2 regions of the Mesorhizobium sp. M1227 genome follow, and region 2 is predicted to be linked to the other one. Evidence: riboswitches for the same ligand, from Rfam matches in the RefSeq annotation. Region 2 holds a riboswitch; the other holds the start of a gene.
The links. A riboswitch is a leader RNA that binds a small molecule or an ion and turns the genes downstream of it on or off. The one in region 2 is predicted to bind S-adenosylmethionine.
Positions count from the first base shown of each region.

Region 1: linked by a shared signal. The riboswitch ahead of NKH28_RS02895 (O-succinylhomoserine sulfhydrylase) and the one ahead of metX (homoserine O-acetyltransferase MetX) in region 2 are both predicted to bind S-adenosylmethionine.

Region 1 covers NZ_JAMYLZ010000001.1:625,065-639,548, forward strand. Annotated here, with positions in the region: gene NKH28_RS02870 (aspartate aminotransferase family protein) at 84-1,283, shown strand; gene argF (ornithine carbamoyltransferase) at 1,298-2,209, shown strand; gene NKH28_RS02880 (Hsp33 family molecular chaperone) at 2,372-3,382, shown strand; gene apaG (Co2+/Mg2+ efflux facilitator ApaG/CorD) at 3,389-3,781, opposite strand; gene NKH28_RS02890 (ceramide glucosyltransferase) at 4,009-5,160, shown strand; gene NKH28_RS02895 (O-succinylhomoserine sulfhydrylase) at 5,198-6,388, opposite strand; SAM riboswitch at 6,459-6,536, opposite strand; gene NKH28_RS02900 (2'-deoxycytidine 5'-triphosphate deaminase) at 6,672-7,766, shown strand; gene NKH28_RS02905 (hypothetical protein) at 7,784-8,236, opposite strand; gene araD1 (AraD1 family protein) at 8,264-9,256, opposite strand; gene mmsB (multiple monosaccharide ABC transporter permease) at 9,447-10,739, opposite strand; gene mmsA (multiple monosaccharide ABC transporter ATP-binding protein) at 10,736-12,268, opposite strand; gene chvE (multiple monosaccharide ABC transporter substrate-binding protein) at 12,368-13,432, opposite strand; gene NKH28_RS02930 (LysR family transcriptional regulator) at 13,750-14,484, shown strand, end outside.
Region 2 covers NZ_JAMYLZ010000009.1:99,505-113,988, forward strand. Annotated here, with positions in the region: gene NKH28_RS14350 (lysoplasmalogenase family protein) at 1-348, shown strand, start outside; gene NKH28_RS14355 (cupin domain-containing protein) at 353-781, opposite strand; gene gloB (hydroxyacylglutathione hydrolase) at 803-1,570, opposite strand; gene NKH28_RS14365 (class I SAM-dependent methyltransferase) at 1,669-2,451, shown strand; gene NKH28_RS14370 (ABC transporter ATP-binding protein/permease) at 2,674-4,506, shown strand; gene NKH28_RS14375 (DUF1194 domain-containing protein) at 4,583-5,389, shown strand; gene NKH28_RS14380 (RNA polymerase subunit sigma-70) at 5,408-6,433, opposite strand; gene NKH28_RS14385 (SDR family NAD(P)-dependent oxidoreductase) at 6,476-7,222, opposite strand; gene NKH28_RS14390 (DUF1330 domain-containing protein) at 7,457-7,777, shown strand; gene NKH28_RS14395 (hypothetical protein) at 7,863-8,069, opposite strand; gene NKH28_RS14400 (hypothetical protein) at 8,068-8,289, shown strand; gene metW (methionine biosynthesis protein MetW) at 8,341-8,955, opposite strand; gene metX (homoserine O-acetyltransferase MetX) at 9,071-10,240, opposite strand; SAM riboswitch at 10,317-10,394, opposite strand; gene hisC (histidinol-phosphate transaminase) at 10,533-11,642, shown strand; gene NKH28_RS14420 (prephenate/arogenate dehydrogenase family protein) at 11,649-12,584, shown strand; gene NKH28_RS14425 (DUF2125 domain-containing protein) at 12,718-13,719, opposite strand; gene NKH28_RS14430 (gamma-glutamylcyclotransferase) at 13,834-14,367, shown strand; gene NKH28_RS14435 (quinone oxidoreductase family protein) at 14,413-14,484, opposite strand, start outside.

The DNA.
Region 1 (14,484 bases), on a different contig from region 2:
CTTCACGGCCGAAAAACACGATAAGCCACAAGGGCCGCCGCTTTGGCGGCTTTTTGATTTTTCCGGTTCCGGAGACGCATATAATGAGCGGTTCGGCGCTTTTCGAGACCTTTGTTCGCGCACCCCTGGCTTTCGACCACGGTGAAGGCACCTGGCTGGTCACCGACAAGGGCGAGCGATATCTCGATTTCGCCGGCGGCATCGCCGTGAATTCGTTGGGCTACAGCCATCCGCATCTGGTCGCGGCCCTCACCGAGCAGGCCGCCAAGCTCTGGCACGTCTCTAATCTGTACGAGATTCCGGGACAGAGCCGGCTCGGCGAGCGGCTGGCCGACGCAAGCTTTGCCGACAAGGTGTTCTTCACCAATTCCGGCGCAGAGGCGCTCGAATGCGCCATCAAGACGGCGCGGCGCTACCACTTCGTCAAGGGCCATCCCGAGCGCTACCGCACAATCACCTTCGAAGGCGCCTTCCACGGCCGCACCCTGGCGACCATCGCCGCCGGCGGCCAGTACAAGTATCTGGAAGGTTTCGGCCCCAAGGTCGACGGCTTCGACCAGGTCGGTTTCGACGATGTGGATGCCACCGAGAAGGCGATCACGCCTGAAACCGCGGCGATCCTGATCGAGCCGGTGCAAGGCGAGGGCGGCATCAGGCAAGTGCCGACGCAATCGCTGAAGCGGCTCAGGCAGCTCTGCGATCAGCACGGACTGCTCCTGATTTTCGACGAGGTCCAATGCGGCGTCGGCCGCACCGGAAAGCTGTTCGCGCATGAGTGGGCGGGTGTCACCCCCGACCTCATGGCGGTGGCCAAAGGCATCGGCGGCGGCTTCCCGATGGGTGCCTGCCTCGCCACCGACGAGGCAGCGGTCGGCATGACCGCCGGCGTGCACGGCACCACCTTCGGCGGCAATCCGCTGGCAATGGCGGTCGGCAACGCCGTGCTCGACGTGGTACTGGAAGACGGCTTTCTCGAAGACGTCCAGCGCAAGGCACTGCTGTTGAAGCAGGGGCTCGCTGGCGTCGCCGACGAATTTCCGGATGTTATCGAAAGCATCAGGGGCACCGGCCTGATGCTCGGGCTTAAATGCGCGATGCCCAACACCAAGGTCACGGTGGCACTGCGTGACCAGCATCTCTTGACGGTTCCGGCCGGCGACAACGTTATCCGCCTGCTGCCGCCTCTCACCGTCACCGACGCCGAGATCCGCGAAGCGCTCGAGCGCATTCGTGTCGGCGCCAAGAGCCTGGCAGATGCCATCGTCGCTGCCGCTGCGAAGTAATCCTGGAATTCCTGATGTCCCTTCGCCATTTCACCGATCTTTCCGCCGTTTCCGAAGGCGATCTGCGCTTCATGCTCGACGACGCAGCGGTGCGAAAGGCAAGGCTCAAGGCCGGCGAACGCAGCAAGCCGCTCGAAGGCAAGGTGCTGGCGATGATCTTCGACAAGCCGTCGACGCGCACGCGCGTGTCGTTCGACGTCGGTATGCGGCAATTGGGTGGCGAGACGATCATGCTGACCGGCACCGAGATGCAGCTTGGCCGCTCGGAGACCATTGCCGACACGGCCAAGGTGCTGTCGCGCTACGTCGATGCCATCATGATCCGCACCACCTCGCATGACCGGCTGCTGGAACTGATGGAAAACGCTACGGTCCCCGTCATTAACGGGCTGACCGACGAGACCCATCCCTGCCAGCTGATGGCCGACATCATGACCTTCGAAGAGCACCGCGGTCCGGTGGCCGGTAAAACGATCGCTTGGACCGGCGACGGCAACAACGTGCTGCATTCGCTGCTGGAGGCATCCGCGCGGTTCCATTTCAAGCTGAATGTCGCCGTGCCCGAGGGCAGCGAACCGGCCCAGAAGCATGTCGACTGGTCGAAAGCCAATGGCGGCAAGCTGAAATTCACCCGTTCGCCCGAGGAGGCCGTTTACGAGGCCGACTGCATCGTCACCGACTGCTGGGTGTCGATGGGCCAGGAGCACCGTGCCCGCGGCCACAATGTCTTCCTGCCCTATCAGGTCAATGCGGCACTGATGGCGAAAGCCAAGCCGGATGCGCTGTTCATGCACTGTCTGCCGGCGCATCGCGGTGAGGAGGTTACCGACGAGGTCATCGACGGACCGCATTCGGTGGTGTTCGATGAGGCCGAGAACCGGCTCCATGCCCAGAAGGCAGTCCTGGCCTGGTGCCTGGGCGTTTGATACGAGCCGCGGTAATCCGCGCCGGCCTGATCTGCGCCGCCTTGATCTGGGCCGCCTTGATCCGGGAGTTGGTGGTGCCTATCTCAGGCGCATCACGCAAATCGAGCGCGTCTCGTCGCATGCGCCCCGGAGGGCGGCATCGCCGCGCCCCGGAGCTTTGTCATGTTGGAAACTCATCAATTGGCTGAACATAAACCCAAGCTCGGCGAATTCGGCTACGCCGGCGACGACCATGTCGTGCCGTTCGAGGTCGGCCCACTCGACGTGCGCGGTCGCACCGTCCAGCTCGGGCCGATGCTCGATGCTATTCTCAGCCGTCACGACTATCCCGAGCCGGTCGCCCGGCTCCTGGCTGAAGCCTGTGTGTTGACGGTATTGCTCGGAACTTCGCTGAAGTTCGAGGGCAAGTTCATTCTGCAGACCCGCACCGACGGGCCGGTCGACATGCTGGTCGCGGATTTCTCCACGCCGCACGCGCTGCGCGCTTATGCCCGCTTCGATGCCGACCGGCTGCAGGCTTTGACTTCTGCCGGCGAGACGTCACCGCAGACGCTGCTCGGCAGCGGCGTCCTGGCGCTGACCATCGACCAGGGCGCCCACACACAACGCTACCAGGGCATCGTCCAGCTCGACGGCGTCACACTGGAAGATGCCGCACGCACTTATTTCCGCCAGTCGGAGCAGATTCCGACCGACCTCCGGCTTTCGGTTGCCAAGCTTCTGACGCCGGGCGTCGGCGGTGCTCGCGAGCAATGGCGGGCCGGTGGCCTGCTGGCACAATTCCTGCCGCAATCGGCGGAGCGCATGCGCGTACCCGACCTTCCCGGTGGCGACGGCGATCCGCGTGAGGAGATCCACGACCCGACCGACAATTCCTGGCAGGAGCTGCTGGCGCTGCTTGGTACTATTGAACCGACCGAGCTGATCGATCCGACGATCGGCGCCGAACGGCTGCTTTACCGGCTTTTCCACGAGCATGGCGTCCGTGTGTTCGGCGGGGTGCCGGTCGCCGACCAGTGCTCATGCTCGAGGGACAAGATCCACGGCATCCTTGAAGGCTTTTCCGCCGAGGAGATCAGGGACAGCACCGAGGATGGCAGCATTCACGTCGCCTGCGAATTCTGCTCGAAGCAATATGACTTCGACCCGGCGGAGTTTGCAGCGGCCGGATGACGGCCGTCAATTGACGGTGCGCCGCATTCCCGGCAAGTCGAGCGAGAAGGCGGGGATGGCGACGTCGAACGTCTCGCCCCGCCTGTTGCGCATGGTGTAGTGCCCGACCATGATGCCGGACGGCGTCGAGAGCGGGCATCCAGACGTATACTGATAGCTGTCGCCGGGGTTGAGTCCGGGTTGCTCGCCGACGACCCCGGGGCCGCGCACTTCCTCGACCTTGCCGGTGCCGTCGGTAATGTGCCAGTAGCGCGACAGAAGCTGCACGAACTCATCCGACTGATTGTCGATGGTCACCTGATATCCCCAGACATAGCGGTTTTGCGGAGGGTCGGAGTGATCCTCCAGATAGAACGGCCTGACCTGCACTTCGATGTTGCGGGTGACGGCGCTGTACATAAACTGCTCCAAAGCAATGTAGATGGAACTTTCGACGCTCAGCGCAGTTTGATCAACGATGCGCGTCATCTCCTTGCCCGACTCGAGCGCAGGTGCCGAAAAACAATGTCATTTAAGTGACACATGACAATGATGGTGTGCAGGCTTGTGCCGGGCGACTCAGCGTTCTGTCGAATTGTTGAAAACGGCCGTCATGCGGCCGGCACTTCTGGAGTGACCAGATCTCGATGGAACCGACATTCGCAGCCGCCCTCCTTTCCATAGCCCTCCTTCTTTCAAATCTCGCCAGCATCCTGTTAGCTTCGCTGAAGCTGAAGCGACCAGCCAGGATCGCACCGCCCGCCAACGCGCCGCCGGTATCGATCGTCATCCCGGCACGCGGCGTCGAGCCGTTTGCCGAAGAGACGCTGGAGCGCGCCTTCTCACTCGACTGGCCGCGCTACGAACTCATCTTCTGTGTCGCCCATGCCGACGACCCGGTGGTCAAGCCGATCACCGCAGCAATGGCGCGCTTTCCAGCTATTCGCGCCCGCCTTCTAGTCGGTGACGACCGCATCAGCGGCAATCCAAAACTCAACAATTGCGTGAAGGGTTGGGAGGCGGGGCGTTATCGCTGGGTCATCCTTGCCGATTCCAATGTGCTTATGCCGAGCGACTACGTCCAGCAGCTGATGGCGGCATGGCGGCACGACACCGGCCTCGTCTGCTCGACGCCGATCGGCTCGCGGCCGGACGGCTTCTGGGGGGAGGTCGAATGCGCCTTTCTCAACACGCTGCAGGCACGCTGGCAGTACGCCGGAGAGGCGCTCGGCCTCGGCTTCGCGCAGGGCAAGAGCATGTTGTGGAACAAGCCGATGCTCGACGCCAATGGCGGCATCCGCGCGCTTGCCGCCGAGATCGCCGAGGACGCGGCCGCGACCAAGCTGGTCAACGGGCTCGGACTGCGGGTCAATCTTGTCGCCTCGCCCTTCGAACAGCCGCTCGGCCGGCGCACGCTTGGCGAGATCTGGTCGCGGCAGGCGCGCTGGGCGCGGCTGCGCCGCGTCACCTTCGCGCTGTTCTTCGCCCCCGAGATCCTGATCGGCGCGGCGCCGCCGCTGGTGTTTGCGCTGATCGCGGCGGCTGACGCCGGCGTCAGCCTGCCGGCAACCGCCATCGCCGTGCTGGTCGCGGCCTACCTGCCGGAATGCGCCTTGGCCTCGGCCAAGGGATGGCACCTGTCGCCGCGCACGATCCCGGCGATGATGGCGCGAGACCTGATGCTTCCCGCCATTTGGGCGCGCGGATGGCTGAGCGGCGCCGTCGACTGGCGCGGCAACGTGATGACTATCCAGACAAAGACCGTCGCGGAGCTGGAAGAGACCCCGTCCGGCGCCTGATCGGGCGCGTTCCCGCTCGCCTCTGTTCGGCCAGCCCTTATCCGGCAACTCTCAGTGCCTGCTCGATGTCTTCGAGCAGGTCGTCGGCGTCCTCAAGGCCAACTGACAGCCTGAGCGTTCCCGGTCCGATGCCGAGCTCGGCGCGGGCCTCATCGGTCAAGTTCTTGTGCGTCGTCGTCGCCGGATGGGTGATCAGGCTCTTGGCGTCGCCGAGATTGTTGGAAATGAGCACGACGTCGAGTGCGTTCTGGAAGGCAAAGGCCGCCTGCTTGCCGCCCTTCACATCCATGCAGATCAGCGTCGAGCCACCCGACATCTGCCTCTTGACCACGGCCGCTTGCGGGTGGTCGGCACGGCCGGGATAGATGACACGGGCGATTTGCGGGCGCTCGGCCAGGAAATCCGCGATGCGGCCGGCACTTTCCGTCTGCTGGCGTACGCGTAGCGGCAGCGTCTCCAGGCCCTTCAGCAGCGTCCAGGCATTGAAGGGCGAGAGGCTTGGGCCGGTGTGGCGGAAATAGTCATGCAGGTTCTCGTCGATCCATTTCTTGTCCGACAGAACGATGCCGCCAAGACAGCGCCCCTGGCCGTCAATATGCTTCGTGGCCGAATAGACGACGATGTGGGCGCCGAGCTGCAGGGGTTTCTGCTGCAAGGGCGTGGCGAACACATTGTCGACGATCAGCCTGGCGCCGATCGCATTGGCAAGTGCCGCGACGGCGGCAATGTCGATCACTTCCAGCGTAGGATTGGTCGGGCTTTCCAGGAAGAACAGTTTGGTGTTTGGCTTGACCGCCTTTTCCCAATTGGCGATGTCGGTGCCGTCGACCAGCGTTGCCTCAATGCCGTATTTCGGCGCCAGCGTCTCGACCACCCAGCGGCAGGAGCCGAACAGCGCGCGCGCCGCCACGATATGGTCGCCCGCCTTGGCGCTGCACAGCAGTGCTGCCGTCACCGCCGCCATGCCGGATGCCGTGGCGCGCGCGTCTTCGGCTCCTTCCAGCGCGCACATGCGTTTTTCAAACATGTCGACCGTCGGATTGGCATAGCGCGAATAGATGAAGCCCGGCTCCTCGCCCTTGAAGCGGGCCTCCGCCGCTTGCGCCGTCTCGTAGACATAGCCTTGGGTGAGATACATCGCCTCGGAGGTCTCGCCGAAGCCGGAACGCAGCGTTCCGGCATGCACGAGTGCGGTCTGAGGCTTCCAGTCGCGCTTCTTGGTCATCATTCCATCCAAACACCAAAATTGGTCCAAACAACAAAAAACCGGTCGCGAAAGTCGCAACCGGTCCATATGGCCTTGCGGCCTGACGGTCCTTTAGCGACTTGTTTAACGTGGCTGCAAGCCGACCGGCCAAATCACCACGGGATAACGAGCTTTAGACCCGCGCCACGCTTGCGTCAATTGCCGGCATGATTAAGAGGGTTGTACCAAGCAGGTGCCAAACGCGTCCACGGTCGGACCTGCGACAGAACAAGACCTCGCCCGGCGTTCGAACGGAGCCAGACCCTTGCGGCAGACAGGCATTCTTCCCGATCAGGATATTTCCGCGCTGTTCCAGACGGGCGCGCTGAAATCGCCGCGCACGCTCGATGCCGATCAGATCCAGCCGGCCAGCCTTGACCTTAGGCTCGGCGACAAGGCCTGGCGGGTGCGTGCTTCCTTCTTGCCCGGCCCGGACCACAGGGTTGTCGACAAGCTCGACCGGCTGAAGCTGCACGAGATCAACCTCGCCGAAGGTGCCGTGCTGGAAACCGGCTGCGTCTACATCGTGCCGCTGCTCGAGAGCCTGGCGCTGCCCGCCCATATTTCCGCCTCCGCCAACCCGAAAAGCTCGACCGGACGGCTCGATATCTTCACCCGGGTAATGACCGACCGTGGCCACGAGTTCGACAAGATCGCCGCCGGCTATGAAGGCCCGCTCTATCTGGAGGTCAGCCCGCGCACTTTCCCGATTGTCGTGCGGACCGGCTCGCGGCTGTCGCAGGTCAGGTTCCGCACCGGCAATGCGCTCTTGTCGGAAAACGAGCTGCACGAGTTGCACCACGCCGAAATGTTGGTCGCCACCGAACCACCCAACATCTCAGGCGGCGGCATCGCGCTGTCGATCGACCTCGACGGCGACAAGGATGGGCTTGTCGGCTATCGCGGCAAGCACCACACCGGCCTGGTCGACGTCGACAAGCGCGCCGCGCAGGATGTCGTCGATTTCTGGGAGCCGCTCTACAAGAGCGGTGCCGGCGAGCTGGTGCTCGATCCGGACGAATTCTATATTCTGGTGTCGCGCGAGGCGGTGCATGTGCCGCCGCTCTACGCGGCCGAAATGACGCCCTTCGATCCGCTGGTCGGCGAGTTCCGCGTCCATTATGCCGGTTTCTTCGACCCGGGTTTCGGCCATTCGGCGTCGGGCGGCACCGGCAGCCGGGCGGTGCTCGAGGTACGCAGCCACGAAGTGCCGTTCATCCTCGACCACGGCCAGATCGTCGGACGGCTGGTCTACGAGCACATGCTGAAACGGCCGCAGGCGCTCTACGGCACTGATCTCGGCTCGAATTATCAGGCACAGGGCCTGAAACTGTCCAAGCATTTCCGCGCCGCCCGCTGAGCTTGTTCGCAATTCCGTCAGCCGCGAAACAGATATTCTTTCGCGGCGCCAAGGCAGCCATGAAACTGACCGATAAAGAGCAGTTCTCGCACTGCCAATCGCTTCTTCCCCCAAAATCCTCTGGTTTGCTTCTCGTCGTCAAGTGAGGCGCTTGAGCTGGACTGCAAGGGGAACAACTGCTTGTCGATACATCCCAGCACATGGGCTCTGGCGGAGTCGACACCGCAGGCTCTGCCATTGTCGTTCAGTCTGTCAGCGCGGAGTGCGGACGTCATGCGATCCGCGTTGCGCATCAGAAAGCTCACTTGCGATTTCGAATAGCCGGTGGCCAGAAGCCGGTTAGTCATCGACATCCGGGCCTCGCGATAGGATTTTGCGCTGCATTGTCCGGCGCTGTAAGCCGCTGGGGAGAAATAGGCGAGGAACAGGACTAAACTTACGAACACAGTGCCAATCCGCAGGCCGTTCATTTCTCGCCCCTGAATTATGTCACCAGTTTACAACGCCTTCACCACCACCTTCACCGGCTGCTCGATTTCAAGCGGGTTGCGCAAAGGCAGGCCGAAATCCTGCGCCTCGATTTCGAATACGTCGCCGGCCTCGGTCCTGATGCCGTCGGCGAAGGACAGCGTCGCCGTGCCGAACATGTGCACATGCACGTCGCCCGGCTGGCGGAAGGCCGAGTATTTGAAGTGGTGATGCTCGAGATTGCCAATGGTGTGCGACATGTTCGCCTCGCCCGACAGGAACGGCTTTTCCCAAAGCAGCTTGCCGTCGCGCAGGATGCGTGAAGCGCCGCGGATGTCGGGCGGCAGATCGCCGATCAGGATCTCCGGCCCGAACGAGGCGTTGCGCAGCTTGGAATGGGCGAGGAAGAGGTAGTTCACGCGCTCGGTGACGTGGTCGGAAAACTCGTTCGACAGCGTGAAGCCGACACGGAAGGGGGCGCCGTCGTCGCCGATCACATAGATGCCGGCAATTTCCGGCTCCTCGCCGGCATCCTGAGCGAAGGCCGGCGACATAAGCGCCGCACCGGGCGCCACCGCCATGGTGCCGTTGCCCTTGTAGAACCATTCCGGCTGCACGCCGATCTGGCCCTTCGCCGGCTTGCCGCCCTCAAGCCCCATGCGGAACATCTTCATGGAATCGGTCAGCTGTTCCTCGCCGTCCGTGCTGAGCTTCTTGTGCATGGAATCGCGGGTCGCGGCGGAGCCGAGATGCGTCAGCCCGGTGCCGGTGAGATGGAGATGCGCCGGATCGGGATGGTTGATCGGCGACAGCAGCCGGCCCTTCTTGTAGGCTGCGTCGAGATCGACGGTTTCGCCGAAGCCCTTGCGCTCGATCAGGGCGACAAGCCCGCTGCCGGTACGCGCGGCTTCCATCGCCAGCGAATAGACGCTGCGGGCGCCGTTGATGACGCGGGTCTTGCCGCCGTTGCGGGCAACGACCCGGATCGTCTCGGCGTCGTCGAGGATTTGTGAGATCAGCATGGTAACCCTCTCTGAATTGCGGGCTTGGCGTGCCTTTCTTGGCAAACCCTGCCCAGCGCGGCTCGGACCCTTGTCCGCGCCTCGGTTGAAATTCTTCGTCCGGATTGCGCTCGCGGATCAGGTCCCTCGGGGACTTTTTTGCGCCGCCCGGCAGCGCCGCGATGTGACCCGTATGCCTCCTGGTTGCCTCTCAAGCCTTGTTCTTGTTGTAGACGTCGAAGACGACGGCGCCGAGCAGCACCAGGCCTTTGACCACCTGCTGCCAATCGACATTGACGCCCATGATCGACATGCCGTTGTTCATGACGCCCATGATGAAGCCGCCGACCACCGCGCCGATCACCTGGCCGACGCCGCCCATCGCCGAAGCGCCACCGATGAACACCGCGGCGATGACGTCGAGCTCGCTGCCGAGGCCGGCCGCCGGCACAGCCTGCCCCAGGCGCGCTGCGATAATCAGGCCGCCGAGTGCCGACAGCACGCCCATATTGATGAACACCATCAACGTCAGCCGTTCGGTCTTGATGCCCGATAGCTGGGCTGCCTTGGCATTGCCGCCCATCGCATAGATACGACGGCCGATCGTCATGCGTTTGGTAACGAAGACGAACAACGCGATCAGCACGCCCATCACCATGAGAACGATGGGGAGGCCCCTATAGGTGGCGAATTGGTAAACGAGAAACAGCGCCAGCGCGCTGATCACCAGGGTCTTGACGACGAACAGCGAGAAGGGCTCGGCTTCGTAGCCATGCTTCTCCCGGGTGCGCCGTGCCCTGAGCCCGAAATAGGCATAGGCGAGCACGGCGACGAGGCCGATCACGATCGTCGTCAGGTGCAGCGTCAGGCCGCTGCCGACAATGGTTTTGCCGGCGGCGTTCACGGTTGGCGGTATCAGCGTCAATGGGCCGATCAGGTCCGGAATGAAGCCGGAACTGAGCGCCTTGAAGCCGACGGGAAGCGGCCCTACCGAAGACCCGCCACCCAGCAGCGCCTGGCAGATGCCGCGGAAGATCAGCATGCCCGCCAGCGTGACGATAAAGCTCGGTATTCGGTGATAGGCAATCCAGTAGCCTTGTGCCGCGCCGATCGCACCACCGACGATCAGGCAGATGATCGACACCACCAGCGGATTGCTCAATGGGCCAAGCGGCCAGATGACCATCATCATCGCCGCCAGCGCGCCGATGAAGCCGGCGACGGAGCCGACGCTGAGATCGATGTGGCCCGAAACGATCACCAGAAGCATGCCCAGCGCCATCACGATGATGAAGCTGTTCTGCTGCACGAGATTGCTGAGGTTCACCGGCTTGAACAGCGTTCCGGACGTGGTGAACTGGAAGAACACCATGATTGCGATCAACGCCAGCACCAACCCGTATTCGCGCAGGTTGGTGACCAGCGCCGAGACGGCAATGCGAGGTCCCTGTTGTAGATCCTGGGCAACGCCGGTCTGCGGCCCGGGAGCGCTTTCGGTGCTCATGATGCTTTTCCTTCTCCGCGGACGATGGCGCGCATTATCTTTTCCTGGCTGGCGTCGCTTGCCGCCATTTCGCCGACGATGCGTCCTTCGTTCATGACGTAGATGCGGTCGGTGATGCCGAGCAGTTCGGGCATTTCCGACGAGATGACGATGATTGCCTTACCCTCGGAGGCGAGACGCGCGATGATCGTATAGATTTCATACTTGGCGCCGACGTCGATACCGCGTGTCGGCTCGTCGAGGATCAGCACTTCCGGATTGGCGAACAGCCATTTCGACAGCACCACCTTCTGCTGATTGCCGCCAGAAAGGTTGCCGGTCATCTGGTAGACGCTCGAGGCGCGGATATTGGTCCTGCCGCGATAATCGTTGGCGACCGAAAGCTCGCGCAAATCGTCGATCACGCCGTGGCGCGACACGCCGGGCAGGTTGGCCAGCGTGATGTTGTGCTTGATGTGGTCGATCAGGTTGAGCCCGTAGGTCTTGCGGTCCTCGGTAACGTAGGCGATGCCGTGTTCCACCGCCTTGCTCACCGAAGAGACGTCGATCGGCTTGCCGTTGAGGAACACCTCGCCGGTGATGCGACGGCCATAGGACCGGCCGAACAGGCTCATGGCAAACTCGGTCCGGCCGGCACCCATCAGCCCGGCAATGCCGACCACTTCGCCCTTGCGGGCGTTGAGGTTGATACCCTTGATGACCTGCCGCTCGGCATGGATGGGGTGGTAGACCGACCAGTTTTTCACTTCGAGAACGGTCTCGCCGATCTTCGGCTCGCGCGGCGGATAGCGGTCGTCGAGCGAACGGCCGACCATCGAGGTAATGATGCGGTCCTCCGAGATGTCCTTCTTGGCCAGCGTCTCGATGGTCCGCCCGTCACGGATGATGGTGACCTTGTCGGCGACCCGGTTCACCTCGTTGAGCTTGTGCGAGATCAGGATCGAAGTGATGCCTTGCCGCTTGAATTCGAGCAGCAGATCGAGCAGCGCCTGGCTGTCCTTTTCGGACAGGCTCGCGGTCGGCTCGTCGAGAATGAGCAACTTCACTTCCTTGCTGAGCGCCTTGGCGATCTCGACCAGCTGCTGCTTGCCGACGCCGATATTGGTGATCAGCGTGTTGGGGTCTTCCTTGAGGCCGACCTTCTTGAGCAGGGCGCTGGTGCGCGCCTCATTGGCATTCCAGTCGATGACGCCGTATCTGGCGTGCTCGTTGCCGAGAAAGATGTTTTCGGCGATCGACAGCATCGGCACCAGCGCAAGCTCCTGGTGGATGATGACGATGCCCTTGCGCTCGCTGTCATGGATGCCTTTGAAATGGCACTCATCGCCGCGATAGATGATCTGGCCGTCATAGGTGCCGGACGGATACACACCCGACAGCACCTTCATCAGCGTCGACTTGCCGGCGCCGTTCTCGCCGACCACGGCATGGATCTCGCCTTCCTCGACCATGAGCTTGACGTTCGACAGCGCCTTGACGCCGGGAAACGTCTTAGTGATGTCGCGCATCTCCAAAATCGTCGATGCCATTGAGAATACCACTCCTGCGAGGTCCGCAAACAATACCGGGCTGGCTCGCCAACGAAAAGGGGCCCTGCCTGCGCAGGACCCCAGGCTTTGTAACCGCGATTACTTCAGCTCTTCGGCCTTGATGTAGCCGGAGTCGACCACCAGGGCCTGATAGTTCGACTTGTCGACGTCGTGCGGTGTCAACAGGATCGAGGGAACGACCTTGACGTCGTTGTTGTAGGTCGTGGTGTCGAGGCCTTCCGGCTTGCCGCCCGAGAGCACCTTGTCGACGAGTTCGACCGTCGCCTTGGCGAGTTCGCGGGTGTCCTTGAACACGGTCGAATACTGTTCGCCGGCGATAATCGCCTTGACCGAAGCGGTCTCGGCGTCCTGTCCGGTGACGATCGGCCATGGCTGATCGGCGGTGCCGTAGCCTACGGCGCGCAGCGAAGCGATGATGCCGCGCGACAGGCCGTCATAGGGCGAGAGCACGCCATCGACGCGGCTGCCGTCCGAGTAGTTGGCGGAGAGCAGATTGTCCATGCGGGCCTGGGCGGTTGCCGCCAGCCAGCGCAGCGTGCCGACCTTGTCCATGCCCATCTGGCCGGACTTCACGACGAGGGTCTTGTCGTCGATCAGCGGCTGAAGAACCGACATGGCGCCGTTATAGAAGAAGAACGCATTGTTGTCGTCCGGCGAACCGCCGAACAACTCGATGTTGAACGGGCCCTTCTTCTCGGGATAACCGAGACCCTTGAGCAGCGATTTGGCCTGGATGACGCCGACGCCGAAATTATCGAAGGTGGTGTAGTAGTCGACATTTGGCGTCTTCTTGATCAGGCGGTCGTAAGCGACGACGACAACGCCGGCGTCATTCGCCTTCTGCAACGCATCGCCCATCGTGGTGCCGTCGATCGAAGCGATGATCAGCGCCTTCGGGCCCTTGGTGATTTCGTTTTCCAGCTGGCTGAGCTGGTTCGGAATGTCGTCCTGCGCGTACTGCAGGTCGACAGTGTAGCCCAGAGCCTCGAGCTGGGACTTGACGGCGTCGCCGTCGTTGATCCAGCGCTGCGAGGTCTTGGTGGGCATCAGCACGCCGATCAGGCCTTCGCCCGCCTGCGCCGGCAGCGTCATGGCCGCGATGCCTAGGGCCGCGACGGCGGCCAGTGTCTTGATAATCTTCACATTAACTCTCCCTGGTTGATGGACGCGTACCCTTGGGTTTCGTGGGCCGCGCAATCGTGCAGGAGCGCCAAACGCGCCGCTGCCGTCAATCGATCTCCGGTATCCTCCCAATCGGCCCCGAGACTCTGGTTTCAATCGATACGAGTTTTCCCTCGTCACCGACCGTCAAGCCTCAGGACGCGCGAAGGGTGTGTCGCTTTGCCATAACTGTCAAATGCGATCTTTGATGGTTGCTATATCGAGACTGATATGGCTTAGGCTACTGACGACGCTGCCGGATCCAGCCAAGGCGCCGGGCGTAAGAGCAGAGAAGAATCATGGCGGCGCTGCGAAATCCTGACGGAATATCAGCCAGTTACGATGAAATTCCGAGTGATGGCGGAACCTTGCTGCGCAGCGGCTTGAGCCTGCGTCACATGCGCATGATCGCAGCCCTCGACGAGCACGGCCGGGTGAGCGCCGCGGCCCAGGTCATGAACATCTCGCAGCCGGCGGCCTCGCGCATGATCGCCGAGATGGAGGCCGTGCTCGACGTCAAGCTCTGCGAAAGGCTGCCGCGCGGCATCACGCTGACACCCTATGGCAAGGCGTTGGCACGGCGCGCGCGATCGATCCTGCTCGAGATGCGTGAGGTCGACCGCGAGATTTTCGAGCTCAAGGCGGGCAAGGGCGGCTCGGTATTCCTGGGCGCGGTGACAGCACCGGCGATCGAGCTGGCGGTGCCGGCGATCCGCGAGATCCGGCGCCTTTATCCGCGCATCGAAATCACCATGCAGGTCGAGACCTCGAACGTCCTGGCGCGCGAGCTGATCGCCTCGCGCCACGATTTCATCATCGCCCGCATCCCCGACGACCTCAATCCGCGGCTGTTCGAAGCGCGCGTTATCGGCGTCGAGAAAGCCTGCCTGATCGTGCGCCGCGGCCACCCGCTGACCAAGGGCAAGGCGGTCCGGTTGGAAGACACCGCCGCCTATGACTGGGTTTTCCAGTCGGGCGGCTCGCCGCTGCGCCAGGCGATGGAAAGCAACTTTTTGAACCGCAACATCGCGCTG
Region 2 (14,484 bases):
CTCGGGCTGCTCTCGGCCGAACCGTGGCGAGGAATTATTGCCCTGGCGATGGCCGTGTTGGCGCTGGCGATGATTTTCGCGCTCTGGCGCCGCATCGGCCCGGCCTTGCGTTTGCCGATTGGCATCCATGCCGCGGCGCTGCTTGGCATGGGCATTGCGGCGCTCACCCTGAACAGCGTCTGGGTCGTCGGCGGCGTCATCCTGCTCATGCTGTCCGACGGGCTGCACGCCGCGGAAAAGTTCCTGCTGCCCGCCATCTCGGCGCACCGCATTTGGGTGCGCCATGGGGTCTGGGCGCTGTATTACGTCGGCCAGCTGGCGATCACGCTGGGTTTGCTGCTGGGCTAGGTGCCTAGGGCGTTCCCGGCAGCCAGCCTGGTTCGGCGAGTTCGAAGGCGGAGAAATCGAAACCCGGCGCCACGGTGCAGCCGACCAGGGTCCATTCGCCGAGGCTGCGTGCCGACTGCCACCAGCCTGCCGGCACGACGATCTGCGGCCGCTCGCCCGCGGCAAGCGCCGTACCGAGGACCTCCTCGATGACGGGACCGCCTTCTCGGTGTATCGACAGCGCCAGCGGCGCACCGTCATAGAAATGCCAGACCTCGGCCGCGTCCTTGACCCGGTGCCAGGCCGACAATTGGTCCTTCTCGAGGAGGAAATAGATCGCCGTCGAATGCCCGCGCGTGCCTGCCGTGCCGTCGCGAAAGGTCTCGGCATACCAGCCGCCTTCCGGATGCGGCTTCAGGCCGAGCAGGGCGATGATTTCGGCGGAACTGGTCATGACCCTAGCTCCTGGCGCCGCTCAGAAATTGTCCTTGCGCTTGCGGATCTCGGCGAACACTTCGGCGTCGGAGGCCTTCTCCAGGCCGAGATGCCTGCGGATCGCCGGATCGTGCCAGCGCAGGAACGGATTGGTCGACAGTTCCTCGCCGATCGTCGTCGGCAGCGTCGGCTTGCCGTCGGCGCGCAGCGCCTTGACCTTGGCGGCACGCTCTTTCAGCGCCGAATTGGTCGGGTCGACGGTGAGCGCGAAACGGGCATTGGCCAGCGTATACTCATGGCCGCAATAGACGACCGTCTCGGCCGGCAGCGCCGCGAGCTTCTTCAGGGATTCGTACATCACCGGCGGCTTGCATTCGAGCAGCCGCCCACAGCCGAGCGCAAACAGCGTGTCGGCGGCGAATGCTACTTTCGACGCCGGCAGATGATAGGTGACATGGCCGGCGGTATGGCCGGGCGTGGCGATGACCTCGATCCGCTCGTCGCCGAGATGGACGACCGAGCCTTGCTCGACAGTTTCGTCGATGCCGGGAATCTTTGCCTTTTCGGCTTCCGGCCCGACAATGCGCAGCTTGAAACGCTCCTTCAGCGCCAGATTGGCCTCGACATGGTCGAGATGGTGGTGAGTGGTCAGGATCATCGTCGGGGTCCAGCCGGTGCGCTTGATCGCCGCCAGGATCGGCGCCTCCTCGGGCGCATCGATGAGCGCCGTCTGACCGCTTTTGGGGTCGTGCACCAGCACGCCGAAATTGTCGCTGCGGCACATGAATTGTTCGATCTCGACCGGCATCGCATCTCTCCCTTTATTGCCGCAGACATAGGGCGCCTGCCAGCCGATGTCATCTGCCTTTGTTGAACTTGGACTGCTTCGAAGCTACCGTTCCGCGCATGCATTCAGACATTGTCGATCTCCGTTCGTTTTATTCGACCACGCTCGGCCGCCTGGCCGAACGCTCGATCACCATGGCGCTGTCCTCGATATGGGCCGTCGTGCCCAACGAGCGGCTGGTCGGCCTCGGCTACACCTTGCCGTGGCTGGAGCGCTTCGGCAGCGATGCCGAGCGCGTCTTTGCCTTCATGCCGGCAACGCAGGGCGCGGTGGTCTGGCCGGCGACCGGGCCGACGGCGACCGCCCTGGTCTTCGACGAGGAACTGCCGCTGGTCGATTCCTGCATCGACCGCATGCTGCTCGTCCATTCGCTCGAACATGTCGAGAACCCACGCGAGACGCTGAACGAGATCTGGCGGGTGCTGTCGCCGGCCGGCCGTGTCGTCATCGTCGTGCCGAACCGGCGCGGCGTCTGGGCACGCTTCGAGCATACGCCTTTCGGCAATGGCCGGCCGTTCTCGCGCGGCCAGCTGACCGAATTGCTGCGCGAAGCGAATTTCACGCCGGCGGCGTGGTCCGATGCGCTGTTCTTCCCGCCGTCGCCGCGACGTTTCATGATGCAGTTCCATAATGTGCTGGAACGCGCCGGCCGGCGCTTCTGGCCGATCTTTTCCGGCGTTATCGTCGTCGAGGCGCAGAAGCGGCTCTATCAAGGCGTGCCGGTTGCCCAGCGCGCGTCCCGCCGCGTCTTCGTGCCGGTTCTCTCGCCGCATGGCGCGCCGACGCTTGGCCGGGCTGTCGCGGGCCAAACGTCCGACACCGCCAGGATGACGCGTTCGTGATCCGACGCAGGCTTTTTCTCACCAAAAGCGCGTCGCATTAGACCGGCCTCGTACGACGCGCTTTAGGTTGTTGTTTCATGCATGTCGTTATCGCAAAACCGCTGCACACTTTTGCGCGACATGCATTGTCTGTCGCGGATGGGTTGGCTACCCGATTGAAGGCATACGCGGTCGATTCTATGACCGGGTTTCAGCATCGCTTCCGAATGCAAGGATCCACTCATGGCTGATCTTCCGGATGTCGAGGCCAGCGCCCAGAAGCTTGCCACGTCGATCGAGGCCAGCAGCCTGCGTGAGCAGCTGGCAACAATCAAATTGGCACTGACCAGCTCGCCAGTGCGAAAACAATTGCTTTGGGCAGCGATCGGCATCGTCGCCGTCATCGTGGCGAGCTCGATCGGGCAGGTTCTGCTCAATCGCTGGAACCAGCCTTTCTACGACGCGCTGGCGCGGCGCGACATGCCGGCTTTCCTGCATCAGCTTCTGGTCTTTGCCGGCATCGCCGGCGGGCTTGTGGTGCTCAATGTCGGCCAGACCTGGCTCGACCAGATGCTCCGCCTGAAGCTGCGCGAGGCGCTGACGCTCGACCTGATCGACGAATGGATGCGGCCGGCGCGTGCCTTCCGGCTGACCCATGCCGGCGCCATCGGCGTCAATCCCGACCAGCGCCTGCAGCAGGATGCCGGGCATCTCTCCGATCTTTCCACCGGTCTTGGCATCGGCCTACTGCAGTCCTGCATCCTGCTTGCCTCGTTCGTTGGGGTCCTGTGGTCGCTGTCCTCCGGCTTCGTCTTCCACATAGGCGGCCATTCGCTGGCCATACCCGGCTACATGGTCTGGGCGGCGATCCTTTATGCCGGCACCGCCTCCTGGTTGAGCTGGTTGGTCGGGCGACCGTTGATCCGCTTCAACAACGATCGCTATACGCGTGAAGCGGAGCTGCGCTCCTCGGTGGTTCGCGTCAACGAGAATGTCGATGCCATCGCGCTGGCGCATGGCGAGGCCGATGCCAGGCGCCGGCTCGAATTCGATCTCGGCATGGTGCTGGGCGCCATGCGGCGCATCTACAGCGCCCAGATCAATCTTTCCTGGGTTACCGACACCTATGGCTGGATCACTGTCGTCGCGCCGATCCTGGTCGCCTCACCGGTCTATTTCGCCGGCGATATCAGCTTTGGCGGCTTGATGATGGCAGTCGGCGCTTTCAACCAGGTCCATTCGTCGCTGCGCTGGTTCATCAACAATATCGGCGGCATCGCCGATTGGCGCGCTACGCTGATGCGGGTCGCCGACTTCCGCATCGCGCTTGCCGACACCGACGCGCTGCACCATACGGAAAGGCGCATTTCGTTCGGCGAAAACCCGGACGGCAGCCTGACCTTCGAGAAACTCGAGGTCGCCTCGCCGGAGGGATGCACCAAGCTTGCCGAGCCGCATGTCGAAATCCGCGCCGGCGACCGGGTCATGATCACCGGAGATCCGGGCGCCGGCAAGACGCTGTTCTTCCGGGCCATTGCCGGTCTGTGGCCATGGGGCAGCGGACGGATCGGCATGCCGGCCGGAGAAGCGCCGATCTTTGTTCCGCGTACCCCCTATTTCCCGCTCGGCAAGCTGCGCGAGGTGCTCAACCATTCAGACGGCGCGGCGGAGGCGAGCGATGCCGAGATCTCGGAGGTGCTGGCCGATGTCGGGCTGCAACGCCTGTCGTCCTCGCTCGATCGCTCGGCGCGCTGGGAGCGTGAGCTCAGCGACGACGAGCAGCGTCTGCTGGCCTTTGCCAGGCTGGCCTTGCGACGGCCGAAATGGGTGATCATCGACGAGGCGCTGGACGCGTTCGACGGCCCAACGCTGAGGCAAGTGCTGTCGATGCTGGAGAAGCGCCTTCCCGACGCCGCGATCCTCAATATCGGCCGCGGCCAGCACAATGCCCGCTTTTTCCGGCGGGCGTTGACCATCGTCAAGGATGCCGGCCAACCGCCACTCAAGCCGGCCCGTATCAGGGCAGGTGCCATCGAACCGCCCCCGGCGATCGCCTCGACCGGCCGAAAGAAATAGAAGGCAAGCTTTATTTCGCCGCGATCGCGGCGAAAAACTGTCGCGATCGTTTCAGATGGGAACGTTCCGATCGGCCATGCTTGACGCACTCGCCCTGCTCGCCTGCCTTGCCTGCACCCCGGCGGCACCTGCGGCCGCGCCGGCCAATGCAATTGCCGTCGATGTCGAGCTGGTGCTGGCCGTCGACATCTCGCAGTCGATGGATGAAAGGGAGTTTGCCCTGCAGCGCGCCGGCTATGTCGCGGCGCTGCGCCACCCCGACTTCATCAACGCCGTGCGTGCCGGCACCTTCGGCCGCATCGCCATCGCCTATTTTGAATGGGCCGGCACCATCCGCGACGATGCGGTCATTGCCTGGCAGGTCGTCGACAGCAAGGAGAGCGCCAACGCTTTCGCCGACAAGATCGCGGCCCGCCCGTTCAGGAGCTTTCGCGGCACCTCGATTTCCGGTGCTGTGGCTTTCGGCGCCGAGCTTTTCGACGGCACGGCCTTCACCGGCAAACGCCGCGTCATCGACGTCTCGGGGGACGGCCCAAACAACACCGGCTTGCCGGTCACAACGGCACGCGATGCGGCACTGGCGAAGGGCATCGTCATCAACGGGCTGCCGATCCTGGTCAGCCCGTCACCCACCTTCAGCCATCTCGACCGGTATTATGCCGAATGCGTTACCGGCGGGCCGGGCTCGTTCGTGCTGCCGATCTATGCTGCTTCCGAATTCGCCACCGCCACTCGCCGCAAACTGATCCTCGAGGTCAGCGGCATCGAGTATCCCAAGCTGGATCGGAGGACGATCCGCATCGACGCACCGATCGACTGCCTGCAAGGTGAGCGCGACCGAAGGTTTTTCTCGGACCCGTATTTTCCCGAACTTGACCGATAAGGCTGGCCCAGGGGTAAGCTAGGCTGGTGGCAGGCCGAAGGCCGGGAACAGAGATGGCCCGAGCGGCCCTATGAAGATCGTCAAGGAAGCGATCCCGCCCTCGGCTGCGTCGAACACATGCAGGGAATGGGCCCGCCATTCAGGGCCATCGTGGCTGCGGGAATAAACCCCGACCGCCGGCTGGGCATTGGCGCGGGTGGCCAGCGTGCGGAAGCCGCCAAACTTAGGCCAGACGGTCTCGAAGAAACCGCGGATCGCTTCGCGGCCCTGGTACCATTCGCGCCAAGGCGGCATGGTATAGATGGCGTCCTCGCGCAGCAGCTCGATCAAGCCGTCGAGATTGGCGGCCTGCCAGGCCTGCATGTAGCGTTCGAGCAGCAGGCCTTCTTCGGGGCTGGGCAGTGATCGGCTGGCAGGCCGTCCCTGAGGATAGCGCGCCGCCAGCGTTGCGCGGGCGCGCTGCAACGCGCTGTTGATCGAAGCCGTCGATCCGCCCAGCAAACGCGCCGTCTCGACAGCCGACCATCCGAGGACGTCGGCAAGCAGCAGCGCGGCGCGCTGCCTGGGCGGCAGATCCTGGATCGCCGCGACGAAGGCGAGCTGGACGGCCTCGCGGCTCTCGTAACGGGCTTCCGGACCTGGCTCGCTGCCGGCAACGTCTGGAAGCTCGGCGTCGGGGTAGGGCTCCAGCCAGGCGATGTCGGCTACCGGCCCGCCTATGGCCGCCCCGTGCGAGGGCGGCCGTCCGGGTTCCCGGAGAATGCGACGCGCCCTCGACCTCGCCTTGATGGCGTTGAGGCAAGCGTTGGTCGCGATCATGTAGAGCCAACCGCGAACCGAACCTCGCCCGTCGAACTCCGATCTTGCGCGCCAGGCGCGAAGCAACGTGTCCTGGACGAGGTCGTCGGCCTCGTGCAGCGAACCCATCATGCGATAACAATGCAGCTTGAGCTCGCGGCGATGCGCGGCCGTGACCTTCTCGAAGGCCAGCCGATCGAGGATCGGCTGGCGTGATGGTTCCAGAGGTGGTTGAGCGTCTGTCATGTGGCTTGTGCGGTTACGAGCGAGCGTTGCATTACGCGCCCCTCAGGCTGCCGGGGCAAGCCCGCTACCGCTGACCATGAAGGAACTGCCTTGCGGCTGGCCGGTGGCGAGTGCGACCACCGCCCGTCCGACATCGGCCGGCGTTTGCATGTCGGTCATGGCGGCGATGAAGTCCGCCGGCTGGATGCCCATATAGGCCGCTATGCTGTCGACGCCGGCCTTGCCCACGCCGGTTTCCGGCATGATGCGCATCGGCGCGAGCGCCATGAAGCGCAGGCCGAGGCCAAGCCGATCGGCCTCCTTCTGGCTATGACCGGCCAGGAACATCTGCATGCGTTTTGCGCCAGCATATCCGCCGGCGTTCGGTGGTCCGCCGGTCAAGGCCGCGCCGCTGGAGATCAGAACGATCCGGGTCCCCGGCTTGAGCGGACGCCGCAGAGCGGCCCGGCAAAACAGGAACGACGCCTTGACGTCCGTGTCCCAATTTGCCGAGAACGCCTTCCAGTTCTGTTCATGCACCGGCGCAGAAGGCGCCAGCGCACCTGCGCAGATCACCAGTACGTCCGGCTCAAGCGCGGCGAAGACCTTATCCGGGGCGGAGTCCATCGTAGCATCGGCCGCGAGCGTCTTCACGCCCGAGACCTCCCAGGCAAATTGCGCCAGGGCCTGTTTTCCGCGGGCGACGGCCAGCACCGTCGCTTTCTCCTTGAGGGCGGCCTCCGCGATGGAGCGGCCGACACCACGGCTGCCTCCGACGACGACGACATTCTGATTTTGCAACGATCCCATGGATCACCTCTCTATTCCCGGCCGCCGGACCATCCAGGCGCGCTCATCGATAAGGACAGCGCAGGTGGGTGGAAATCATCGGTGCCAGGCGGAAATATCTTTCAGCTGACGGCAGCGGCGCGTCGGTTTTGATTCAGTGTCATTACCTCGGGGGTAATCGACCTGTGCGCGACGTCTCGGCAAACTGCTCCCATCAAGCCGGTTGTCCGGCCTTCGACCACAAGGAGTTACGCCATGACCGCCTACGCCGTCGCCCATATGCGCCAGGTCACGCCGGGACCGCAGATCGTCGAGTACCTGCACAAGATCGATGCCACGCTGGAACCGTTTGGCGGCCGCTTCGTGGTGCACGGAGGCGAGGTGGAAGTCGTTGAAAACACCTGGCCGGGCTATCTCATAGTCATCGAGTTTCCCAACCGGCAGCAGGCACGTGCATGGTACGACTCGCCCGCCTATCAGGAGATATTGCCGCTGCGTACCGGCAATTCCCGGTCCGACGTGGTCTTCGTTGATGGCGTCCAGCACCCGCACAAGGCCACGGACGTGCTTGAATAGAGGGAATGATCGGGTACAACCGGCGTCTATGGTGCCGCCATCTATCTGGCGGCACCGAATTTGGATCGCGTCTGCATCGGCAGCTTCACCGCCCCTGCAGCACCTTGATCGCGTTGGACATGTCGCCATGCGACAATGCAGCCAGGTAATCCGAGTAGTTGATCCTGCCGTTCGCGAAGCCGTTCATCAATCGCGTGCAGAACGTGTGTTCCAATCCGGCATCCGGGACGTTCATGAGCGCGGCGAGGTTTGCCCTTTCAACCTTGCCGAACCGCATCTTGAATTTGGTCATGCACCGCTGGATCGCCTGCCGTTTCAGCGCCGGGCTGCCGCTCAACGCGACTTGTCCATTCTGGAAATCGGTCTTCGACGTCGTGCATCCGGAAATCAAAGTGGCCGACATCAAAGCTGTTGCTAATACTAACGTCTTCATTGCTTCCCCCAAACCAACCCGTTTGAGACCTGTTAAAGCAACAAAGAATGCCGGGCAACTTCATTGGATTGAAAATTGAAAATATGGTTTCTTGCGCAGGTCTGAGGTTCGTTGCTTCTGCCTGTCAGACCTATCGTTTCAGCAGGAATACCGCTTGCTGGCCGAAAAAGTTCCAGAACCACCAAGGCATGGAGAAGCCGATCCGCTGGCCGTTGGCGTCGAGCGCGGTTGCCTTTTCCACCGTCGCGCCAAGCTCGTCGCACAGATTGACGAAGTCGCGAACGGTGCAGAAATGGATGTTGGGCGTGTCGTACCAGGAATAGGGCAGGTCCTTGGTCACCGGCATGCGGCCGTTGAAGAGCAGCGAAAGGCGCACCCGCCAGTGGCCGAAATTCGGGAATGAGACGATGGCGCGGTTGCCGATCCGGAGCAGTTCGTCGAGCACCAGCTTCGGATTGCGGGTCGCCTGCAAGGTCTGCGACAGAACGACGAAGTCGAAACCCTTGTCGGGATAGAATTGGAGATCCTTGTCGGCATCGCCTTGAATAACCGACAGGCCGCGCGCCACGCATTCGTTGACGCCGCGCTGTGACAGTTCCAGCCCGCGGCCATCGACCTTCTTGGTCTCCTGTAGCAATTCGAGCAGCAGGCCGTCGCCGGAACCGACGTCCAGCACCCGCGACTGCGGCGGGATGAGATCGGCGACGACTTCGAGGTCGACGCGCTGGGCGCGGTTGACGCTCATGCCTTCGGCTCTTGCTCGGCACATGATCCTGATCCGAAAAGTCTGCAACTTTTCGGGGTCATGCGCTGATGCCTGGCGCATGGTCCTGATCCGAACAGCCTGCAACCTTTCGGGGTCATGCGCCAAGCCCTCTCGCCCGCGCGGCCGAGGCGATGAAGCCTTTGATGGCGGCGAACAGTTCGGGCTCGTCGAGCAGGAAGGCGTCGTGGCCGCGGTCGGTCTCGATCTCGACGAACGAGACCGAAGCGCCGGCCGCGTTCAGCGCGTGCACGACCGAGCGGCTCTCCTCGGTCGGGAACAGCCAGTCGCTGGTGAACGAAACCAGGCAGAAGCGCGTCTTGGTGCCGGCGAAGGCATCGGCCAACCGGCCGCCATGGTCGGCGGCGAGATCGAAATAGTCCATCGCCCGGGTCATGTAGAGATAGGAGTTGGCATCGAAGCGATCGACGAAGGTCATGCCCTGATGGCGCAGATAGCTCTCGATCTGGAAGTCGGCATCGAAACCGAAGGTCAGGGCTTCGCGGTCCTGCAGGTTGCGGCCGAACTTGCGGTGCAGCGCTGCTTCCGACAGATAGGTGATGTGGGCGGCCATGCGCGCCACCGCCAGCCCTTTTTCCGGCCGCTTGCCATGCTCGAAATATTTGCCGCCGTGCCAGTCCGGGTCGGCCATCACCGCCTGCCTGCCGACCTCGTGGAAAGCGATGTTCTGCGAGGAATGGCGGGCGCCGGTGGCGATCGGCAGCGCCGAGAAGACGCGCTCGGGATAGCTCGAGGCCCATTGCAGCACCTGCATGCCGCCCATCGAGCCGCCCAGCACGCTGAACAGCTGTTCGATGCCGAAATGCTCGACCAGCATCAACTGCGCCCGCACCATGTCGCGGATGGTGATGATCGGCAGGTCGAGCCCGTAGGGCTTGGCGGTGGCGGGATTTGTCGAGGCGGGGCCGGTGGAGCCGAGACAGCCGCCGATGACGTTTGACGAGATGACGAAGAAACGGTCGGTATCGATGATCTTGCCGGGACCGATCAGCACTTCCCACCAGCCCGGCTTGCCGGTCACCGGATTGGTGTTGGCGACGTGCTGGTCGCCGGTCAGCGCATGGCAGACGAGGATGGCGTTGGAGCGCGCGTCGTTGAGCGTGCCATAGGTCTGGTAGGCAATCTGGAACGGCGACAGCAGCGTGCCGGCGTCGAGCTTGAGCGGCTTGTCGGCGCCGAAACGCAACACCGGGCTCGACGGCTGGTCGGCCTCGTTGTTGGTTTTTCGCGCGCGCAAAGCGACCATCACATCTCCTTGCCCGGCCTTCAGTTGTCCACCGGTCTGGGCAACAAAAAACCGGCCATGCCTTCGCAAAGCCGGTTACAAGATGCAAACGGCCCTTTAGCAAGTTGTTTAACGTGGCTGCAAGCCGACCGGCCAAATCACCACGGAACTGTAGCCGTTCTTCTATGACTCGCGCATGGCTTCGTCAACGGCAAGTTCTTGATCCCGAATTGCCGGCCCTCGACATTCCGGGCCACGGCTTGTATTTCCGCTGCGGCTTCCGGATGGAGGCACTCTCGACGGATTTCATGAAATGAGCCAGACACCGGATCAGACACGTCCAAAGCCCCGCGCCGGCATCATGGACATCGAAGCCTATGTGCCCGGCAAGAGCGCGGCGCCTGAAGGTGTCGCCAAGGTCCATAAATTGTCGGCGAACGAGAACCCGCTCGGCCCTTCGCCAAAGGCGATAGAGGCCGCGCGCGCGGTCGCCGACAAGCTCGCGGTCTATCCCGACGGCAGCGCCAGGCGCCTGAGGGAAGCGATCGCCGAGGTGCACGGGCTCAACCCGGCGGACATCGTCTGCTCCAACGGCTCCGACGAGATTCTGGGCCTGCTGGCGCAGACTTACCTCGCGCCCGGCGACGAAGCCATCATCACCGAACACGGCTTCATGGTCTACAAGATCTACATACAGTCGGCCGGTGCCGTCCCGGTGACGGTCAAGGAGACCGATGAACGCGCCGATATCGATGCGATCCTCGCCGCGGTGACGCCGGCTACCCGGATCATCTTCCTTGCCAATCCAAACAATCCAACCGGCACCTACGTGCCGTTCCAGGAGGTGCGCCGCCTGCATGCCGGCCTGCCGCGAAACGTGCTTCTGGTGCTGGATGCAGCTTACGCCGAATATGTCCGGCGCAACGATTATGAAGCCGGCGTCGAGTTGGTGGCCAGCGCGGAAAACGTGGTCATGACCCGCACTTTCTCCAAATTGGGCCTGGGCGGGGCGCGGATCGGCTGGATGTATGCGCCAATGCACGTCATCGACGCGATCAACCGCGTGCGCGGGCCTTTCAACGTCAATGCAACGGCAATCGAGGCCGGCATCGCGGCGATCCACGACCGCGCCCATATCGAACGCAGCGTCGCGCACAACGAGACCTGGCTAGCCTGGCTGAGCGAGCAACTAAGCGGGCTCGGGCTGCGGGTGACACCGAGCGTCGGCAATTTCATCCTCATCCACTTTCCCGAGGACAAAAAGCATTCGGCGGCAGCCGCCGACGACTACCTCAGTGCGCGCGGCTACATATTGCGGCGCGTTTCCGGCTACGGTTTTCCGAACGCGCTGCGCATGAGCATCGGCACCGAAGAGGCCAATCGCGGCGTTGTCGCAGCACTCGCGACATTCCTGAAAAGCTAGAACACCATGACCTCACCGATGTTCGAAAAGATCGCGCTGGTCGGCATCGGCCTGATCGGCTCGTCGCTGGCCCGCGTCATCCGCCGCGAGGGGCTCGCCGGCCAAATCGCGATTTCGACGCGCAGCGAAGCGACGCTGGCACGGGCGAGCCAACTCGGCCTTGGCGACACCTATACGACGGATGCGAAAGAGGCGGTTCGCGATGCTGATCTGGTTATCGTTTCGGTGCCGGTCGGCTCTTCAGGCACGGTCGCCGCGGAGATCGCGCCGGCGCTGAAGAAGGGCGCCATCCTCACCGATGTCGGCTCGACCAAGGCATCGGTGATCGCGCAGATGCAGCCGCAGGTGCCTGATGGCGTGCACTTCATCCCCGGCCATCCTTTGGCCGGCACCGAAAAATCGGGACCGGACGCCGGTTTTGCCGAACTGTTCGAGAACCGCTGGTGCATTTTCACGCCTCTGCCCGGTACCGATCCCGCAGCACTGGAAAAGCTCTCGGAATTCTGGCGCCGCTGCGGCTCCAACATCGACACGATGGACCCGCAGCATCACGACATGACGCTGGCCATCGTTTCGCACCTGCCGCATATCATCGCTTACAACATCGTCGGTACCGCCGACGATCTGGAGTCGGTGACCAAGTCCGAGGTCATCAAATACTCGGCTTCCGGCTTTCGCGACTTCACCCGTCTCGCGGCGTCCGACCCGACCATGTGGCGCGACGTCTGCCTGCACAACAAGGAGGCCATTCTCGAAATGCTGGCGCGGTTTTCCGAGGATCTGTCCTCGCTGCAGCGGGCGATCCGCTGGGGCGACGGCGAAAAACTGTTCGACCTGTTCACCCGCACCCGCGCCGTCCGCCGCTCGATCATCGAGGCCGGCCAGGATATCGACGTACCGGATTTCGGCCGCCAGGCAGTCGAACACCCGCCGAAGGGATAAGCCGCGGCAGGCCGATCGCAGGCCAGCCTGGCTTAGAGCGGTTCATCGTTTCACAGAAACGCCGAACGGCTCTATCTCTTTGTTTTGCGCAATTCCGGACGGAAAACCGTTTCACACTTTTGCTGGAATTACTCTAGTCGAGCGGCTTGATCTTGCCGAGCGGGATGAAGCCGAGCGAGGCCTTGCCCCTGACGATCTTCAGCGGCATTGACGGCTGGTTGCCGAGCAGCGCCAGTCCGGCAAAGCCGGTCTGGATCTCTTTCTTCTGCTCGGGGATGGCGGTGGCGAGGATTGCCGCCACGGCCTTTGGATCATTGAGCCTGATTGTCAGGTCGGCATTTATGAGACCGTCGTCATCGACCGACAGCGGTCCGGAAACGGTGATGCGCGCAGTTCCGGACGACAGATCGAGCTCGTGGATTTCGGCCGCCTGGCCGCGCAGGCTCGTCGGATTTGCCTTGATCAGTGTCAGGCCGTTCTTCAGCGTCACGTCGCCGCTGCCGTCGAGCGGCGGCAAGACGCGCCCGCCGATGGCCGCCGCGTCGATTTCAAGATCGGTGAAATTGCCGGCATAGTCGATGTCCGGGCCGTTTGGGCGCAATTGTCCGGTGGCGGTTCCGGCGCTGAACAGCGAGACGGGATCGGTGTCGTCTGCCGGATCGGTCTGGCCGGACAGGCCTTCTGCCTGCAGTGAGAGGCGCCTCGGCAGCGGCCAGGACAGCTTCATGTCGGCCCGCAGATCATCCCAGTCGATCCAGAGCGGGGTCATGCCGGGAACAGAGGTCCTGAGCGGCCCCCTGAGCTCGGCGGCAGGCGACAGAAGCCGGGTGATCTGCGTGGCGGCGTTGATCTTGCCTGTCGATGCCGCGACGTTGCGGCTGTCGTCCTCGTAAGCCAGGCTGTCGCAGGAAACGGTGAAGCTGAAGGGATAGCCGCTGACCGCGAGATTGGCGCAGTCGGCCTTGATGCCTTTGTCGTCGAGATCGGCGACCGCCTTTTTGGTGGCGCTCTCGACCAGGTCCGCCAGGTAGAACCAGCCGGCGCTGTAGATGCCGAACAGCACGAGGATGAAAGCGGCAAGCCACAACAGGCGGCGACGTTGGCTGGGCGGCGGGCGCTCGTCACTTGACGTCATGCTGCGGCTTTCGTTAACGCGGGGTGGCACGGGCGGGCTGTCGCTTGCGGCACCAACAGGTAGACGGACTGAAACACCACCGGTGAGGTGGTCGTCACAATCAGGCTTGGCGATATGGGCGATTTTTGGGTTTTTGGCTACGGCTCACTGATCTGGCGACCGGGATTCGCACATGTCGAGACGCGGCGCGCCCGCCTGCATGGCTACCGCCGTTCGCTCTGCGTCTATTCTTTCGTGCATCGCGGCACGCGCGAACGGCCGGGCCTGGTGCTCGGCCTCGACCGCGGAGGCTCCTGCATCGGGCTGGCGTTCCGGGTTCCAGGCGAGCTGCGCAACGAGGTCATTACCTATCTGCGCGAACGCGAGCTGGTCACCAACGTCTATCTCGAACGTGTGCTCAGCGTTCGCCTCGACAAGGGTGAAACGGATGGGGGCAAGACGGTCGACGCCGTCGCCTATGTCGTGGACCGCAGCCATGAGCAATATGCCGGTGCGCTCGACCCGGCCGAGGCGGCGGCCGTCGTTCGCGGCGCCGTCGGCCAATCGGGGAGGAATGAGGATTACGTGCTCAGCACGCTGGAGCACCTCGAAGCACTGGGTATAAGCGACCACTGGCTGGAAGAAGTGACAAGACGGGTCGCGACGTAGCTTCTTTTACCGTTGACGATGATGATTTCGGTGTCGTGATGCGGGCTACATCTCGAAAATCTGTTTGCCAAGATCGGCGCGATCCAGGCTGTTTGCCACGGCCAGCTTGAACTCGGT